DNA from 3 places in the Pseudarthrobacter sp. NPDC058329 genome. Region 3 is predicted to be linked to each of the others. Evidence: riboswitches for the same ligand, from Rfam matches in the RefSeq annotation. Region 3 holds a riboswitch; each other region holds the start of a gene.
What was found. Region 3 has a riboswitch for cyclic di-AMP ahead of ACFVYC_RS20320 (hypothetical protein). Riboswitches for the same ligand answer to the same signal wherever they lie in the genome.

Region 1 (5,947 bases), on a different contig from region 3:
CCGAACTCAAGCGGGTCCTTGGCCCCAAGCTCCTCCTGCTCTTCATCGTGGGCGATATCCTCGGCGCCGGCGTCTATGCGGTCACGGGGACCATGGCCGGAACAGTCGGCGGCATCGTATGGCTCCCGTTCCTGCTGGCCTTTGTGGTGGCCACGCTGACCGCCTTCTCCTACCTGGAACTGGTCACACAGTATCCCCAGGCTGCCGGAGCCGCCCTCTATACGCACAAGGCCTTCGGGATCCACTTCGTCACGTTCCTGGTTGCCTTCGCCGTTGTCTGCTCAGGCATCACCAGCGCTTCCACCTCCGCCAACGTCCTGGCCCAGAACCTGTTCGGCGGTATCGAGATCAACGGCTGGATAGGGATGCCGGAACAAGGCGTCATCACGGCGGTCGCCCTGGCATTTATGCTGCTCCTGGCCATCATCAACCTCCGCGGCGTGGGGGAGAGCGTCAAGTTCAACGTTGTCCTTACCCTGGTGGAGATGATTGCGCTGTGCATCGTGATCGGCGTCGGCTTCTTTGTAATGTCACAGGGCACGGGGAACCCCGGTGAAATCTTTGTCTTCAACGACTACCAGGACAAGGGCATGTTCCTTGCGGTCACGGCAGCGACGTCCATCGCGTTCTTCGCCATGGTGGGCTTCGAAGACTCCGTGAACATGGTGGAGGAAACCAGGAATCCCGAAAAGATCTTCCCCCGCACCATGCTGACCGGCCTGGGCATAGCCGTTCTCCTGTACATGCTGGTCGCAATCTCGGTGGTCAGCGTGCTGTCACCGACAGAGCTGGAAAGCATTCGGGAAGCCGAAGGCGCTGCCCTTCTCGAAGTGGTGCACAAAGGCTCACCCGACTTCCCGATCGACAGGATCTTTCCGTTCCTTGCCGTCTTCGCCGTAGCCAACACAGCACTGATCAACATGCTGATGGCGAGCCGCCTCATTTACGGGATGGCGCGCCAGCACGTTCTCCCGCGCGCCCTCGGGAAAGTCCTGCCTGTCCGCCGCACGCCGTGGGCCGGCATCGTTTTCTCCACCGTCCTGGCACTGGGACTCATCCTGTACGTGACCAGCGACCCGGAAAGCAACATCGTGGCCAACCTTTCCGGGACCACTGCCTTCCTGCTCCTGTGCGTCTTCACGGTGGTCAATATTGCCTGCCTGGTGCTGCGCCGCAAGCGGGACTCCAACCGCAAGGTGTTCTTCACCTCGCCGGGGCAGCTGCCGCTGGTGGCCGCCCTGCTGTGCGCCTTCCTTGCCGGCCCGTGGGTAGGCCGTAATGTCATTCAGTACCAAATTGCCGGCGGGCTGATGGCCATCGGCGTTGTGCTCTGGTTTGTCACCTGGGTGATCAACCGGAGAGCGAACCACGAGGAGAGTCTCAGGAAATGACAGCTGCTGCTGAATCAACGGTCACCTTGGATGGGCGGTTTGCCCGGGAATTGTCGGAGCTGGCTGTTCCCTGGCAGGCGGAGGAGGCGCCCCAGCCGAAACTGCTGGTCCTTAACGAAGAGCTGGCCGGGGAGCTGGGGCTTGATGCGGAATACCTTCGGTCCACGGAGGGCGTCCGGCTCCTCCTGGGCAACCACGTTCCGGAGGGCTCGACGCCGGTGGCCCAGGCCTACGCCGGCCACCAGTTTGGCGGCTACTCGCCCCTGCTCGGGGACGGCCGTGCGCTCCTTCTGGGCGAAGTGACGGGAACGGACGGCCGGTTGCGGGACATCCACCTGAAAGGCTCGGGCCGCACACCCTTTGCCCGCGCCGGGGACGGCCGCGCCGTCGTCGGACCCATGCTGCGGGAGTACCTCGTGAGCGAGGCGATGCACGCACTCGGCATCCCCTCCACGCGATCCCTCGCGGTGGTGGCCACCGGCCGCCCGGTGCGCCGGGACACGATGCTTCCGGGAGCAGTACTGACAAGGGTGGCAAGCAGCCACCTGCGCGTGGGCAGTTTCCAGTACGCTCGGGCCACGGAAAACATGGACCTGCTGCGCCGCCTGGCGGACCACGCTATCAGCCGGCACTACCCCGAAGCCGCCCAGGCCGATAACCCCTACCTGGCGCTCTTCGGACGGGTGGTGGCCACGCAGGCAGAACTGGTGGCCCGTTGGATGCTGGTGGGATTCATCCACGGCGTGATGAACACGGACAATATGACCATCTCCGGAGAAACCATCGACTACGGGCCCTGCGCCTTTATGGACGCCTTTAACCCGGCCGCAGTCTTCAGCTCCATCGACGTCGGCGGCCGGTACGCCTACGCCAACCAGCCGGTCATCGCGGAGTGGAACCTCGCCCGCTTGGCCGAGGCCATGCTGCCGCTCTTCAATGAGGACCAGGAACAGGCCGTGGCCCCCGCCGTGGAAGCACTTGGCATGTTCCGCCGCCAGTACAGTGACGCCTGGTTCGCAGGGATGAAAACCAAACTCGGCTTGACGGAAGCCCCTGCCGGGACCACCGAGGCCGAGGAGGCCTCGGAACTGGTGGACAGTCTGGTGGCCCTGTTGAAGGACGGACCAGTGGACTACACGTTGTTCTTCCGGAATCTTTCGCACGCGGCCAGGGGGAACAACCGTCCTGCACGCGGGATGGTCCTTGACCTGGCCGGCTTCGACGCGTGGGTTGAACGGTGGCATGACCTGAAACCGGACGCCGACCTGATGGACAGGGTCAATCCCGCATACATTCCGCGCAACCACCTGGTGGAGGAAGCACTCGCCGCAGCAACGGAGGGAGACCTTGATCCGTTCACCCGGCTCCTCGAAGTGGTCCGTGCCCCGTTTGATGAGCGGCCGGGACTGGAACGCTACACCGAAGGGGCGTCGGAGGACTTTGGCAGCTACCAGACCTTCTGCGGCACCTAAGCAGGTCAGCTCCTGAGCACGCAAAACAGGGGCGGCAGCCGGGAAAGATCCCGTCTGCCGCCCCTGTTGGGCGTGGTGGAGCTACGCTACGCGGACGAAGGAAGCGCCGCTGAGCCAGGAGATGGAGTGGACTTCGGTCTTGAAGCCGTCCACGCCACCGCTGACAACCTGGCCGTTGCCGGCGAAGACGCCGACGTGACCGGCGGTGATCACCAGGTCACCGGGAGCCGGGGTGCCCACAGTGGTGCCGTACTGGTAGAACTGTCCCGGGGCAAGGTCACCGACGGTCTTGCCAACGGAGCGGAGAGCCTTCTCCACCATGGCGGTGCAGTCCTGCTGGACGCCCACCTGGCCGTAAGCGTTCGCCAGGATGGCTGCACCGGTGCCGGTGCCGGCGGCTGCGGGAGCTGCCGGGGCGGGAGCCGGAGCAGGTGCCGGCGACGTGGAGGCGTAGGACAGGTTCATTCCGGTGTTGGCCGGGGCAGCAGCCTTGACGGGAGCCGCAGCAGCGGCAGGAGCGGCTGCAACAGCGCCGGCGCCGGCGATCTGGATCTGGTCGCCGGGGAAGATGATCGTGTCGATCGACAGCCCATTGGCGGACAGGACATCGTTCAGGGCTACTCCGTTGGCCGCCGCGATGGCTCCCAAAGTGTCGCCGGAAACAACGGTGTGCACGTGGCCCGCAGCCGCTGCGGGGGCAGCCACAGCAGCAGCCGGTGCCGCATATGCCTGGGTGTTAGTGGTCTCGGTGGTGTCCGGGCCGGTTACGCCTGCGTGGGCCGGGGCGCCGACACCGAAGGCAATGCCTGATGCTGCTGCAACGGCGAGCGCCGGGCGGCCAAGCGACTTGGCTGATACAGCCAAGCCCTGGAGCGCGATTGAGCGGGCCGGAGTCGCGCGGTGACGGGCGGTAATGGAATTTTTTGACACGGTTGATCGCCTCTCCCATGCCTGCGGGGTGAGCTGTCGGGTTCGGGTTGGAGATACCCGGCCGGGAGCGAGTCCGAAATGTTCGGCGGCGCTAACGACTTAACCCCAAGGCCTCATGTGAGGCCGCGGAAACTTGGTTCCCCCGTCCCTGCCAGCTGGAAAGCGTTGGTTCCCGGGTCAGTGGCAGGGCTCGGCATACTGAGGGGAATGTCCCGTCTGGGAGGGACACCTGAAGACCATATCCTGATCTTCACCGGATTGTCACATTTGGATAACATACGAGTTGCTTCTCTCGGATTTATCAATCGAGTGGATTCCCCATGCCATGAAGACTTGACCTCGCGAGATAGGCGCGCCGCGGATGCGTGCCGTGTTTTTTATCACAAAGTAATAAAGCTCGGCCGAAAGTGTCGCCTTTACCTTGCTTGGGGACTCGACGGGTAGGAGGATATCCGGACCTGAAGGAGGCCACGTGACCCAGCTTGGCAAGTACGAGAAGTACCTGATCGAAGAGTTCTTTGACGACTACCGTGCCGGGGCTCTAAGCCAGCGCACCTTCACCCGGCGAGTGGCGTTTATCACTGGCAGCATGGCGGCAGCCGCGGGGGCGATGCTGCTGGTGGGCTGCACTCCCAGCGAGGTGCCCCGGAGCACCGACCCCATGCCTACACCGGTACCTTCGACACCGTCCGCCTCCAGCACGGCCGGGGCAGGTTCCGTCCCCGGGGCGAAGAGCCCGCTCTCCGTTCCGGAGGGGGCGGCAGGAATGACGACGGCGACCGTACAGTTCATGTCCGGAGGAACCTCCGTCAGTGCCTACCAGGCCAGGCCGGAGCGGGAGGGGCGCAGCCCTGCCGTGTTGATCTGCCATGAGAACCGCGGATTGACCCCACATATCGAAGATGTAGCGAGGCGCTTTGCGAAGGCGGGCTACGTTGCCCTTGCGCTTGACCTGCTGAGCAGGGAAGGCGGGACGGCGGGCATGGACCGCGACGCTGTTCCCGGCGCCCTCACCCAGGCCGGAGCCCAGCGCCACGTTGCCGACTTCACGGCGGCGCTGGAGTATCTCCGCGTCCAGGACTTTGTGGACGGCGAACGGATTGCCATGACCGGCTACTGCTTCGGCGGCGGCATCACCTGGCAGGCGGCAACCGAGCTTGAGGGGTTGAAGGCCACGGCGGCCTTCTATGGTCCCGCCCCTGACCTGGGCAAGGTGCCCGGCATCAAGGCCGCAGTCTTCGGTGTCTACGCGGAACTCGATCAACGCATCACCGGTGCCATGCCCGCACTCAAGGACGCGCTCGCAGCCACTGAGGTTGTCCACCAGCTCACTGTCTACCCCGGCGTGGACCACGCCTTCCACAACGACACCGGCGACCGCTACAACGAAGCCCAGGCCACGGCCGCGTGGAACGACACGCTCGCGTGGTTCGGCCAGCACGTTTAGGGCCCGGGATCTGACTCGCCCCCACGACAGGCAGGGCTGGTACTGACCCCGCGCTAGGCTTTTGCCATGCCTGACTACGAACGGTTCCGGCTCCTCCTGGAGGAGGAGCGGGAGCGGAAGCTGGCCCTCCTTCCGGCCCTCCGCGCGGATATAGCCTCCGCAAACTCGGCGCGCCAGGACTCGAACGTGGATGACGAACATGACCCCGAGGGCGCCACCATCGCCTTCGAACTGTCCCAGGCGTCGGCCCTGCTGAAGCAGAGCAGTGCCGGGCTTGACCAGGTGGACGCGGCCCTGGCTAAAATCGCGGACGGAACCTACGGGATTTGCGCCGTCTGCGGGGAAGCCATCGCCGAAGGCCGGCTGGAGGCACGCCCGTGGACGCCGTTCTGCATCCGGCACGCCTCGGCAGGCCGTCGATGAGCAGCGGCAGGGAGAAGGTGGCGGCTGCCGCGGAATTTGTTGACCGGACGCTCCGGAACGAAGGCGCCTGGTACCGGGCGGACGACGTCGAAGGCAGGCTGGGAGGACAGCTCGCCTCCTACGGTTCCTCGGTCGGGGCTGTCCGGGGAACCATCCGCGACGCCCTGCGGAAGTACAAGGACCTGGACCACGACGGCGTGGTGCAGCTGGCGTCCTCCCTGTGGGGCATGCCCCGGCCCGGTTCCAGGGCAGTGTATGAACGTCGGCTCGCCGCCGTGGTCCTG
Region 2 (5,947 bases), on a different contig from region 3:
GCCGCCGCGCGGCGGTCCCTGCTTCGACACCGCGCGTTGTCGAAGTCATCACCTCGGAACGCCCCCGCGATCCGCACCGTGATGCGCGCCGGCGTCGTGGTCCCTTCCGCCAGATCACAGAGTTTGCTGCTGCCAGCGGGATCGGCCAGAAGGCCGGCGTCGCCTTGGCCGCCACCGGACTGGTGCTCACCGTGACCGTACCGGCGACCAGTCCCGTGATGGCCACCGACGCCTCAGGATCCTCTCCTGTTGCAGCGTCCTCTGTTGCCCCGCAGCCCCAGGTTTCCGCGGAAGCGGAAGCCCAGATCGACTTCAGCCGTTCTGCTGTGGTCACGCAGGCGGACCCGGACGGGAAGCTGAAGCAGCTGCTCAGCGCCCAGTCCGCAGGCGCCATCACCCGCGCCGCTTCCGCCGGAAGCCTCGGTGCCCCGCTCGCTGCAATGAGCACTGCCTCGCCGTTCGGCTACCGCGTCAGCCCGATCACGGGTGGCTCCGGTGACTTCCACCGCGGACAGGACTACGTTGCCCAATGCGGCACCTCGGTTCTGGCTGCGGCTACCGGAACCGTTACTTTCGTTGGCTGGCACCAGTACGGTGGCGGCAACCGGGTGGTGGTGGACCACGGCAATGGCCTGGAAACCACGTACAACCACCTCTCGTCCTTCAGCGTGAAGGAGGGGCAAACGGTATCCCGCGGGGATGTTGTGGCCCTCAGCGGCACCACAGGAGCCTCCACGGGCTGCCATCTGCACTTCGAGGTCCAGGTCAACGGCGAAGTCGTTGACCCGACCGGCTGGCTCTGAGTCAAGTGACGGTGAGCTATCAAATGATGTTGACCTGCCGTGACCTGAATGTGACATTCGTTCGAAACTGCTGTACCGTCTAACTCGCGTCAACTTTTCCGAAGTTGACGCTCTTGTGCGGATTGCCTAACTCTGCCACCGCTCAAGGTCCGTTCGCATTTCATCGTCTGGCAGGGGCGGGGGAACCAATTTTGGCCTTCGAGTCTGAAGGCCTTGGGGTTAAGTCGCAAAAGCTTCCCAGAAGCCGCGCGGCCGGGTGACTCCCATCCGAATCCGACAGCTCACCTCGTAGGCATTGGGAGAGGCTACCTTCGTGTCTTCACGCCATAATTCTGCGCGCCACCGTGCGCAAACGGTTCGTACCAACCCCCTGGACACCATGTCCAAGGCTGTTAGTGCCAATGCCGGGACGGTAGGTCGCCAGGCTGCAGTTATCGCAGCTGCATCCGGCCTCATCCTGACCATGGGCCTGCCGGCCAACGCCGCGGATACCACCGCTGGTGTCTCCGCTTCCACCGAGTCCGGATCGCAGCCGGCCCTCGCCGTAACTGCGGCGCCCACGGCTACCGTTTCCTTCGAGCGCCCGGTGGTCAAGACCACCGCAGCGCCGAAGATCGAAACGGTGCGGACGCTGTCCACCACCTCCGGTAACCGGGCTGCCACCACCGGCAACACGGCAGCCACCACCGCTGCAGCTCCGGCATCCGCTGAAGAGAAGCTCGCCGAAACCGTCGCCTCGGCTTCCACCTCCGGAATTGCTGCCATCGCGTACACCGGCATCGGCCGCCCGTACGTCTGGGGCGGCACCACCCCCAACGGCTGGGACTGCTCCGGCTTCACCCAGTGGGTTTACGCCCAGGCCGGCATCAGCATCCCCCGCGTGAACGCGTGGACCGCAATGAAGCCCACGTCCACGCCGCAGCCCGGTGACCTGGTCATGCAGAACGGTGGCGCACACGTTGGCATCTACGTCGGCAACGGCATGATGATCAGCGCTTTGAACCCCTCCCAGGGAACGCTGCTGCACTCGGTAGCTGCTACCGGCACCTCCTCGTTCTACACCATGAACTAGTTCTTCGACCTCACGGTCCAAGGGCTTTTTCTTTGCCCAAACACGCTTTTCGCTAAATCACCACATCCCCGTTCGGGGCGTGCCGGCGTACCCCCAAGATGCCGGCGCGTCCAGTCCCCTTCGGCTGCCTACCGGCGGTGTGAAGGACAACGAAAGAGAGAACTGATGACTACTCGTGCAACCGCACGGCACCGCGCCGAGGTCACCAAGACCAACTCGCTGGCCATCATTGCCAAGGCTGTCGGCGACAACGCCGGCGGCGTAGGACGCCAGGCAGCTGTTATCGCAGCCGCTTCCGGCCTGGTCCTGACCAGCGGCCTCGCCGCCAATGCTGCTGACGCCAACGTTCAGCGGGACTCCGCTCCGGCTTCCACCCTGGAAGTTGAGTCAACGGTTGAAGCTCCGATCTCCGCTGCTTCCACCATCGCCATCTCCTTCGAGAAGCCTGCTGTGACCACCACGCCGGCTCCCGTTGTGGAAGCCCCGGAGCCCGAGGTTGAGGTTCAGGAAGCCGCTCCGGCGCCTGCTCCCGCCGCAAAGACGGCGGCTGTAGCCAAGGTGACCGCCACGGCTCCGGCTGCCGCCGCCCCCGCTGCTCCCGCCTCGGCAAGCGGCAAGGGTGCAGCCATCCTGTCCGCCGCCTACGCCCAGCTCGGCGTCACGCAGGACTGCACCATGCTGGTGACCAACTCCCTGGCTGCCGTGGGCATCAACTTCCACGACTGGCCGGCAGGCTACCTCGGCCTGGGCCGCACCGTGAGCGCTGCCGAGGCTCAGCCGGGCGACCTCATCTACTACGCCAACGGCGGTTCCGGCATGGCCCACATCGCTGTCTACGCCGGCAACGGCCAGGCAGTCCACGGTGGCTACAACGGCAACCAGACCGTTGTGTTCAGCGCCAACGTAGGTTCCGGCCCGGTATTCATCCGCGTCAACTGACACCTCGCAGCCGCGCTTGCGCGGTTGAGCAGTACCGAACACAGGACCCCCGCCGCCGCGGCAGGGGTCCTGTCTGTTTAACCCCGCGCAGCTGCGGGCGGTCCACCCCGGCAATTGCCGGATACAGCAAGCCGGGACCCGCAATTAGCTGATAATGCACTTCTTTGTTTACTCTTGTGGTGTCGATCCATAGCCCGGACCATGCCGAGGGCAGCCGGCCCTCGTGCCCCTGACGGGTGCGGCCGTGAAGAGGTACGTGCATGCGCACTCTCGTTCTGAATGCTGGATATGAACCGCTGGCGGTTATTACTTTCCGCCGGGCGCTGGTGCTTGTGCTCACGGGCAAGGCAAGCGTTGTGGCTGAAGGGGAGGACCCCGTAGTGGGCCCCCAGGAGATTCTGGGCCGCCCGTCCGTGATCCTCCTGAACCGCTACATCCGCCCCAGATACAACCAGTCCACTGCCGTCAGCCGGCGCGGTGTGCTCAGACGCGACGGGCACAAATGTGCCTACTGCGGAAAAGCTGCGCACACCATCGACCATGTCCACCCAAAGTCACGCGGAGGAGCCGAATCCTGGGAAAACCTGGTGGCTGCCTGCCTGAGGTGCAACAACGTCAAAGGTGACCACACCCCGGCGGAAATGGGCTGGAAACTGCGGTTTGTCCCTGAGCCTCCGCATGGGACCATCTGGCAGATCAAGGAACTTGAAAAGCCGACGCCGGCCTGGGATCCGTTCCTGCTGCCCGAGCGCGCTGCCTGATTCAACGTTGGGCGCGGCCACCCCCGGACTAGGCTGGGGGAGTGGAGCAATACCGGTTGGACTTTGACGCCCTGATCCTGGCCGGCGGCCGGTCATCCCGGCTGGGCGGGGTACCCAAGCAAGGGCTGGTCTTCCAAGGTGCCACCCTGCTGGAGAAATCCCTGGCCGCGGCCGCCGGGGCGTCCCGTGCGGTAGTGGTTGGTCCGGATCCCGGTCTGCTCCCCGAGGGAGTGCTCTCCTGCCGCGAGCAGCCGGTGTTTGCCGGACCCGCTGCCGCTGTGGCCGCTGGCCTGGAGGCGCTGGCGAATGCCGGCAGCGGAAGCGCCTTTACCCTGGTGCTGGCTTGCGACATGCCCCGGATCTCGTCAGCGGTGCAGGTGCTGAGGAAAGCCCTTGAATCAAGGGAGTTTCGGGCCGACGGACTCATGGCGTGCGGCGAAGACGGCAGGTCCCAGCAGCTCGCCGGGTTTTACCGCACAGACGTGTTAACAAGGGCGGTCAAGGAACTGGCGTCGCGTGATGCCTTAATCAGCGGTTCCATGCGTGCGCTCCTTGCTAGTCTTGACCTGCAGCTTGTCACCGTCCCCACCGGTTCCACCGACGATGTGGATACCTGGGATGATGCCGCCGCACTAGGAGTTGACGCCGGCAGCCGGGACCCGTTCCCGGACCGGCGCGGCAGCAGTTGAATTGGGAGGCAGTACGTGAAAAGCCAGGATGAAACGCTGGAGGAATGGTGCAGGTCCCTGCTTCAGGCCTATGAGCTGGAAGACGTACAGGTGGACGTCAATGCCATCCTCGCCCTCGCTGGTGTAGCAGCCCACTCCGTTGTGCGGCCGGCGGCGCCGCTGACCACCTTTATTGCCGGCTACGCCGCTGGCCTGGCCTCGGCCGCCGGAAGCAGCACAGATGCCGCGTCCATGGAAGGGGCCCTGGCCGTGGCGCGTTCCCTGGCCACCGACTACGATGCTGAAGCCGCCGGGACTCCCGGCGAATGACTGCGGAACCCGGGGAAGAACGGAGTTCAACGGACCCGCCGGAGGCACCGCGGCACCTGGCCCACACCTGGGACGAAGCACGGCTGGCCGCGTTCGAAGCAGCCACGCCCATTCCATCCGGACCGGTTCCCCTGCATTTGGCCCTTGGCCGCAGGCTGGACCAGGACATTGCGGCCCTGCAGGACATGCCCCACTACGCGTCCTCGGCCATGGACGGCTGGGCGGTTAACGGGACCGGCCCGTGGATCCTGGTGGAACCCGGTACACGGCTGGCGCCCCACCAGGCCAGCCTCATTGTCACCGGCGGGCTGATCCCGCCCGGCGGCAGAGCGGTGCTGCGCAGCGAGAGCGCCCTGCTGGGCACCGACGACGACGGCCTGCCTGTCCTCATGACCGGCGGAAGCGCCCGGCCCGGCGAGCCGCGCAACGGCCAGCACATCCGGAAAGCCGGGGAGGAAGCCCTGGCCGGGGACGTACTGGTCAAGGCAGGAGTGGTGCTCAACCCTGCCCATCTCGCGCTGGCCGCGCTTGCCGGTTATGACGAACTGCAGGTCCAGGGAAAACCCCTGGTCCGGTTGCTGCTCACCGGCTCCGAAGTCGTCGACCACGGAGTGCCGGTCCCCGGCCAGGTGCGGGACACTTTCGGGCCACAGCTGCCGGCTGTGGTGGACCTGCTGGGAGGCATCGCGGGGGAACAGCAGAGGATCGGGGACTCCTACGACGAATGGCTGGCCGCCCTCGAGGACGTTGTACCCGAGGTGCCCGGCGCTCCGGACCTGCCGGCCGACGTCGTTATCACCACGGGCGGGACGGGCCTCTCAGGCACGGATCACCTCCGCCAGGCGGTGGCGGAACTGGGCGGCAGGCTTGTCATCGACGGTATCGCCATGCGGCCAGGACACCCTGCTGTCCTGGCGGAACTGCCGGACGGCCGATTTGTGCTCGGCCTTCCGGGAAACCCGCTCGCCGCGATGATGGCGCTGGTCACTGTAGGTGCGCCCCTGCTCGCTGCGCTGGGCCACGGCAACCTGCCGCCGGTGCACGAAGTACCCTGCGGAAGCATCATCGAACCCGATCCTGGGCGCACGCGCCTGATGCCCTTCAGGCTTCTCTATGGGATGGCGTCGCCGGCGCAGCACACCGGCCCGGGCATGATGCGCGGGCTGGCGTCGGCCGACGGGGTGATGGTGGTGCCGCCGCACGGGGTGCAGCTCGGCGAGCCCGTGCCGGCAGTGGCGCTGCCGTGGGGACCACCCATCCCTGCAGTCGCAGATCCTGCCGGCAAAGCAAAGGCCAGGACTGCGGCACGGCCGGGCAGGACGGCCGCCAAACCCGCGGCCAAGGGCCCGGTGGACTGGAGCGCGCTTCTTGGCT
Region 3 (5,947 bases):
GTGATCCTTGCCCACCGGCTGTTCCACCTGATGCGGAAGCGCGAGCATGCCGGGCCGGCGCCCACCTTCGAGCATCCGGTCCTCCGCGAGGACCACAGCGGGGACCCCCTGCCGGGCAGCGCGGGCACGTCCGAACGGAGCGACGGCGGCTCATCGAGGGGGAACGACGGCGGCACCGCACAAAGTCACGACGGCGGCACTGGGCGGGGGAGTGACGGCGGCTCGTCGCGGACAACTGCGGGAGGCTGACGGCAGAGGGGCATCTGCGGCCGGGTGATAGTTTTGACCCATGCGCACTCTCGTTGTGGACCACCCGCTGGTCGCCCATAAACTCACGGTCCTGCGGGACAAGAACACCCCGTCCCCGGTCTTCCGGCAGCTGACGGAGGAGCTGGTAACACTGCTCGCCTATGAGGCCACGCGCGAGGTCCGCACCCAGCCAGTCACCATCGAAACACCGGTCAGCACCACGGTTGGCACAGCGTTTACCAAGCCCACCCCCCTGGTGGTCCCCATCCTGCGCGCCGGCCTCGGCATGCTCGAGGGAATGACCAAACTCGTTCCCACTGCAGAGGTCGGCTTTCTGGGCATGGCCCGGGACGAGGAAACCCTGGACATCATCACCTACGCCGAGCGACTCCCGGAGAACCTTACGGACCGCCAGATCTTTGTCCTGGACCCCATGCTCGCAACCGGCGGAACCTTGCGCGAAGCCATCAAGTTCCTCTTCAAGCGCGGTGCTTCGGACGTCACCTGCATCTGCCTGCTGGCCGCTCCGGAAGGCCTGGCCAAGCTCGAGGAAGAACTCGCAGACGCCAATGTGACCATCGTCCTTGCCTCCATCGACGAAAAGCTCAACGAAAAGTCCTACATTGTCCCCGGACTGGGGGATGCGGGCGACCGCCTTTACGGCATCGCCGGGTAGTCCTCAAGCCTTTTGGATTCCGCGTCCCGCCGCTAGCCTGTGCGGATGGACTGGAAACTCGAACTTGTGTATGTCCCTGTGTCGGACGTGGACCGCGCCAAAGACTTCTACGTTAACAAGGTGGGGTTCAACGCCGACTTTGATGAGCGGCCAACGGACTCCATCCGCTTTGTCCAGCTGACACCTCCCGGATCGGCCTGCTCGATCTGCATAGGGGACGGGCTTACGGATGCGCCTCCCGGTACGGGCTCCAACCTCCAGTTGGTGGTCAGTGACATCAATGCCGCCCATCAACACCTCAAGAACAACGGAGTGGACGTCAGCGACGTGGACGTGCAGGACTGGGGCCACTTCGTGTACTTTGCCGATCCCGATGGCAACAGGTGGGCAGTCCAGTACATCCCGGGCCGTGACGCCTGAGCAGGCTCCCCGACACCCGGTCAGCGGCGGCTGACATCCCCGTGCACCGGGCACTGACGTAGCCAGGCCCGGTGCAGACGCCAGGCGGCCCGCCCCCCAATAAGGTGCGGGCCGCGAGGGCAGGCGTTTTGTGGTACCTGCGTGCTTAGTACCAGTTGTTCGACAGGTGGAAGTTCAGGGCACCGCACGGGGACTGGTAACGCTCCTGAATGTAGTTCAGGCCCCAGTTAATCTGGGTGCGGTAGTTGGTGCGGTAGTCCGCACCGGCGCTGGCCATCTTCTCGGCCGGCAGGGATTGAACGATGCCGTAGGCGCCGCTGCTCGGGTTGGTGGCCGTGGTGGTCCAGTCCGACTCCTTGGTCCACAGGGTCTTCAGGCACTGCATCTGGTCAGGAGCCCAGCCGTAGTTTCCCAGCTGGCTGGCGGCATAAGCCTGGGCGCCGGCGGGATCATTGACCGCGACGACGGGGGCAGGCTCAGGTGCGGGAGCCGGAGCCGGAGCTGGAGCGGGAGCAGGTGCCGGAGCGGGCTCGGGAGCCGGTGCCGGGGCAAGCTCGGGAGCAGGCGCCGGTGCGGGCTCGGCGGCCTGGGGCACCACATTGATGTCCGGCACGGCCGGGGCGGCGGACTCGGGAGCGGGATTCGCCGTGATCTCGCTCTTCTCGATGCTGAGGTTGGACTCCGCCTGGGCGGCCTGCGTCTCGGTGGCTGCTACGCGGATGCTGGTTTCGGTTGCCTGTCCCGCAGCGCCCACTCCAATGAGCAGTGCGCAGGATGCGGCCACCACGGCGGCGCGCTTGCCCAAAGAAGGAATCCTGCTGCCGGTTTCCGGCCCGGCCTGCGGCGCGGACTCGTTTTTTGGGCGTGGTTTTACCGGGAATTTGAACATGTTGAATCGCCTCTCACACCTGCGGAGTTAGCTGTCGGGTTCGGATGAGGGCATCCGGCCACACGGAAAGATCACGTGCTGGCTTAACCCCAAGGGCAATTAGTGCCCGGGACGGTGGGTCCCCCGCCTCTGCCTTGACTCAAGCGGAATCCGGGAAGTGGCAGAGCTTGGCGTCATCCGGATATGCGGCCCGAACGCCGGACCGCACCCAATCAACGGTACAGGGATGCGGCGCTTAAGTCACATTTTGGTAACAGAGATCACGACGGCGGCGCGTCGCCTTGCTCGCAAGTGTCACGGTAGAGGCAGCTGAAGTGCGAACTCTGTGCGCCCCGGTTGTGATGTCACCGTTACCCTTCCGCCGTGGGCTTCGACAATGGACTCCACGATGGACAGTCCAAGACCGCTCGTCCCTTCGGCAGCTGAAGCCCCGGCCTGGTCTCCCGTGCCTTTTCGAGCCGCGTCTGCACGGGCGAACCGCGAAAACACGTGGTCCACGAACTCCGGAGGGATCCCGCCGCCGTCGTCCGTTACCGTGACCAGCGCAGCGCCGTCTGCCGTCCGGCCCACTCCGGTAACAACAGTGGTGCCGGCAGGCGTGTGTTTCCGCGCGTTGGACAACAGGTTCATCAGCACCTGGCGCAGTTGGGAGGGGTCGCCGTTGACCACAATGGGTTCATCCGGAAGCTGCAGGCGCCAGTTATGGCCCGGGGCCATCACCTTTTCATCACTGACGCCTTCAATCACCAGCTGCGTAAGGTCCACCTCGCTGAGCTTCAGCGGCTGGCCCTCATCCAGCCGCGCCAGCAGGAGCAGGTCTTCCACCAACGCGGTCATCCGCTCCGACTGGCTCTGCACGCGGGCCAGCGACTTTTTGCCGTCGGGGGTGAAATCCTCCGTCATCCTCATGAGTTCGGTGTAGCCCCGGATGGCGGTCAGGGGAGTGCGCAGCTCGTGGGAGGCGTCAGCCACAAACTGGCGTACTTTTGTTTCGCTCTTCTGCCGCGCCTGCAGCGCGTTTGCCACGTTGTCCAGCATGAGGTTGAGTGCGTGACCCACACTGCCCACTTCCGTCCCCGGATTGGAGTTCGACGGCGGGACACGCACCGCGAGCGCCACCTCGCCGGCGTCGAGCGGCAACCGGGAAACCCGGGTGGCAACCTCGGACAGCTGTTCGAGCGGCTTCATGGTGCGGCGGATGAGGACGGTGCCCACCAGTCCGATCAGCAACAGGCCGCCGAGGGACACGAACACAAAGGTCCACACCAGGGACGCGAGCGTGCTTTCCTTCACGGCGAGGGGAAGCCCTGTCACCAGGACATCGCCGAAGTCGGTTTTCACCGCGATCAGCCGGTAACCGCCATTGGACAGGGTGCGGTCCACGGGCTGCGCGTCCTCCGCGAGCGCCAGCAGGGCTTGCTTGTCCTCGGTGGAAAGTGCAGACCGGGTGGTGTTCGAGGTGAGATACCCGCCGCCGGTGACTTGCCCGTTCACTATCCGGGCGTTCATGGTTCCCACGCTTTGGCCCCGGGCGTCCAGCGGGTCCCTCCCGTTGAAGCCCCCGCCGGGAGGGCGGCCCGGATCGTTGGAGCGGTTCGCCGCCTGGCTCAACTGCTCGTCCAGCTGACGGGTGAGGAACGCGTCCATGGAGGCATAGCTGGCAACGCCCACGGCACCACAAATGGCGATCAGCAGGGCCATGGCCAGGAGGATGAGGCGCGTGCGCAGGTGCCAGGTGCCGGGCTTAAGCCAGCTCCTGCGGTGGGGCCGGGCCGTCCGAGGTGACGCCATGGTGTGCCTACTCCGCAGGCTTGATGACGTACCCGGCGCCGCGCACGGTGTGGATCATGGGCGGGTGCACGGCGTCCACCTTCTTGCGCAGGTAGGAGATGTAGAGCTCCACAATGTTGGCCTGGCCGCCGAAGTCGTAGTTCCACACACGGTCCAGGATCTGCGCCTTGCTGATGACGCGCCTGGGGTTCTCCATAAGGTAGCGGAGCAGTTCAAACTGGGTGGCCGTGAGCTGCAGCTCGTCGCCCGCCCGGGTGACCTCGCGCGTATCCACGTTGAGCACCAGGTCGCCCACCACCAGTTCTGCCGTGTCCATGGCGGCGACGCCGGCGCGCTGGACCAGGCGGTGCAGCCGAAGCAGGACTTCCTCCATGCTGAAGGGCTTGGTGACATAGTCGTCGCCGCCGGCCGCCAGGCCCACGATCCTGTCCTGGATCGCGTCCTTGGCTGTCAGGAACAGCGCGGGCACCTCGGGCGCGAAGGCGCGGATCCTGCCCAGCAGTTCGACGCCGTCGAACCCCGGCAGCATCACGTCGAGCACCAGGACGTCCGGGCGGAAGTCCTTGGCCAGCTTTACTGCCTCGGGGCCGTCGGCGGCCACCGCCACGGACCAGCCGGCCATGCGCAGGCCCATGCTCATGAGCTCGGACAGGCTTGGCTCGTCGTCGACCACCAGGGCGCGGATGGGGGATCCGTCCGGGTGGGAGAGCTGGGGGAGGTTGTTGGTCATGGAGTGCGAAGTGGCCATGGGACAACTCTCCGATCGATCGGTTAGCCGCGGCTATGGGGTTCCTGTGCCTCAGCTGTGAATCCCAGCCTAGCGAGCTGGGTGCTGATGGGGGGTGGCGGCTGCCTCGGTGCGAGTTGTGTCTACGCGAGCCCGCACAGCTTGCCTCCCGGATGCAATCGCCCTGGCCGCGGCGGAAGAGGGATTTTTTCTGTCCGGCTCCGGGTGCCGCTGGACAGAGCGAGGACGATTTCGGCATTTCCGGGACATCTGAAGAAAAAGTTCCAGAGATTCGTGATCTGCGAATTAAATTCTGGCAAGGTCAGGACAAGGCCCTGAAAATTAGATAATGATCAGTAATCTGACCATTGTCCAGAATCGTGACTTGCGGCACATTAAGCGCTTTTGTCTCAATATGCGGACCAAAGCGCCCATTGTTACTTGCAAGTTAGCATTGTTACGCTGCACACTTCCATTGTGAACAAGAACTCAACAGCACCTGCAGCCGCAGACAATTGGCCCAGCACATCCGCTGCTGTCGACATGCGCTGTTGTCGAATGTACGCCTGACCTTCCCACCCCCGAAGTTCGTAGGCATACGCCCCAGCCCAGCGTCGGGCGTCCTCCCCAGTTTTATTGCCGGGAACCCAGCATTCGAGCCGCGATGACGGCCATTCACATTGAGGTAAGCAATCCATGTCAGTTGCATCCGGATACGTCCACATTTCTGTCCGTAACGCCGCCAAGGGTGGCCAGCCTTCAGGCCTCCGCCCTGGCTTCGGTCCACGCACGTCGCTCGCTCCCGCAACCTCGGGAAGCAGCTTCCCCGGCCCGGGATACGGCCCCCAGGGTTACAACCCCAACTCCTACGGCCAGCTCCGGGCCGTCCCGGCGGCCGAGGCTGCGCCGGTCACTGCCCCCACGCCCGTAGTGGCAGGACCGAACCCGGTCCGCCCGGTTGCCAACGACAACGTTGCCCGCGGATTCGTTCTGTACATGGGGATCGATGAGGAAACCGCGGCCGCCGCAGGCACCTCCATCGCCAAGCTTGCCCAGGAGATCCGCGCTTACGCCCAGTCCTTGGTCACCGGAGCCGAGAGCTACGCCGCTGTTGCCGTCGCCCCGGCCGGCACGCCCGGCTCAGCGCTCGACGTCGTCCGCTCCACCTTCGGCGACCCCACGGTCAACACCCGGC

Region 1: linked by a shared signal. The riboswitch ahead of ACFVYC_RS03750 (LysM peptidoglycan-binding domain-containing protein) and the one ahead of ACFVYC_RS20320 (hypothetical protein) in region 3 are both predicted to bind cyclic di-AMP.
Region 2: linked by a shared signal. The riboswitch ahead of ACFVYC_RS14205 (C40 family peptidase) and the one ahead of ACFVYC_RS20320 (hypothetical protein) in region 3 are both predicted to bind cyclic di-AMP.

What each region holds. Positions count from the first base shown of each region.
Region 1 covers NZ_JBHVZR010000001.1:782,526-788,472, forward strand. The annotation lists gene ACFVYC_RS03740 (APC family permease) at 1-1,391, shown strand, start outside; gene ACFVYC_RS03745 (YdiU family protein) at 1,388-2,863, shown strand; gene ACFVYC_RS03750 (LysM peptidoglycan-binding domain-containing protein) at 2,945-3,793, opposite strand; cyclic di-AMP (ydaO/yuaA leader) riboswitch at 3,797-3,999, opposite strand; gene ACFVYC_RS03755 (dienelactone hydrolase family protein) at 4,266-5,240, shown strand; gene ACFVYC_RS03760 (TraR/DksA family transcriptional regulator) at 5,307-5,663, shown strand; gene ACFVYC_RS03765 (DNA alkylation repair protein) at 5,660-5,947, shown strand, end outside.
Region 2 covers NZ_JBHVZR010000010.1:111,181-117,127, reverse strand. The annotation lists gene ACFVYC_RS14210 (M23 family metallopeptidase) at 1-803, shown strand, start outside; cyclic di-AMP (ydaO/yuaA leader) riboswitch at 917-1,112, shown strand; gene ACFVYC_RS14205 (C40 family peptidase) at 1,183-1,875, shown strand; gene ACFVYC_RS14200 (NlpC/P60 family protein) at 2,041-2,814, shown strand; gene ACFVYC_RS14195 (HNH endonuclease) at 3,075-3,575, shown strand; gene ACFVYC_RS14190 (molybdenum cofactor guanylyltransferase) at 3,617-4,264, shown strand; gene ACFVYC_RS14185 (DUF6457 domain-containing protein) at 4,280-4,573, shown strand; gene ACFVYC_RS14180 (molybdopterin molybdotransferase MoeA) at 4,570-5,947, shown strand, end outside.
Region 3 covers NZ_JBHVZR010000022.1:4,648-10,594, forward strand. The annotation lists gene ACFVYC_RS20305 (phosphatase PAP2 family protein) at 1-249, shown strand, start outside; gene upp (uracil phosphoribosyltransferase) at 290-925, shown strand; gene ACFVYC_RS20315 (glyoxalase superfamily protein) at 971-1,345, shown strand; gene ACFVYC_RS20320 (hypothetical protein) at 1,491-2,234, opposite strand; cyclic di-AMP (ydaO/yuaA leader) riboswitch at 2,240-2,390, opposite strand; gene ACFVYC_RS20325 (ATP-binding protein) at 2,529-4,025, opposite strand; gene ACFVYC_RS20330 (response regulator transcription factor) at 4,033-4,773, opposite strand; gene ACFVYC_RS20335 (winged helix-turn-helix domain-containing protein) at 5,449-5,947, shown strand, end outside.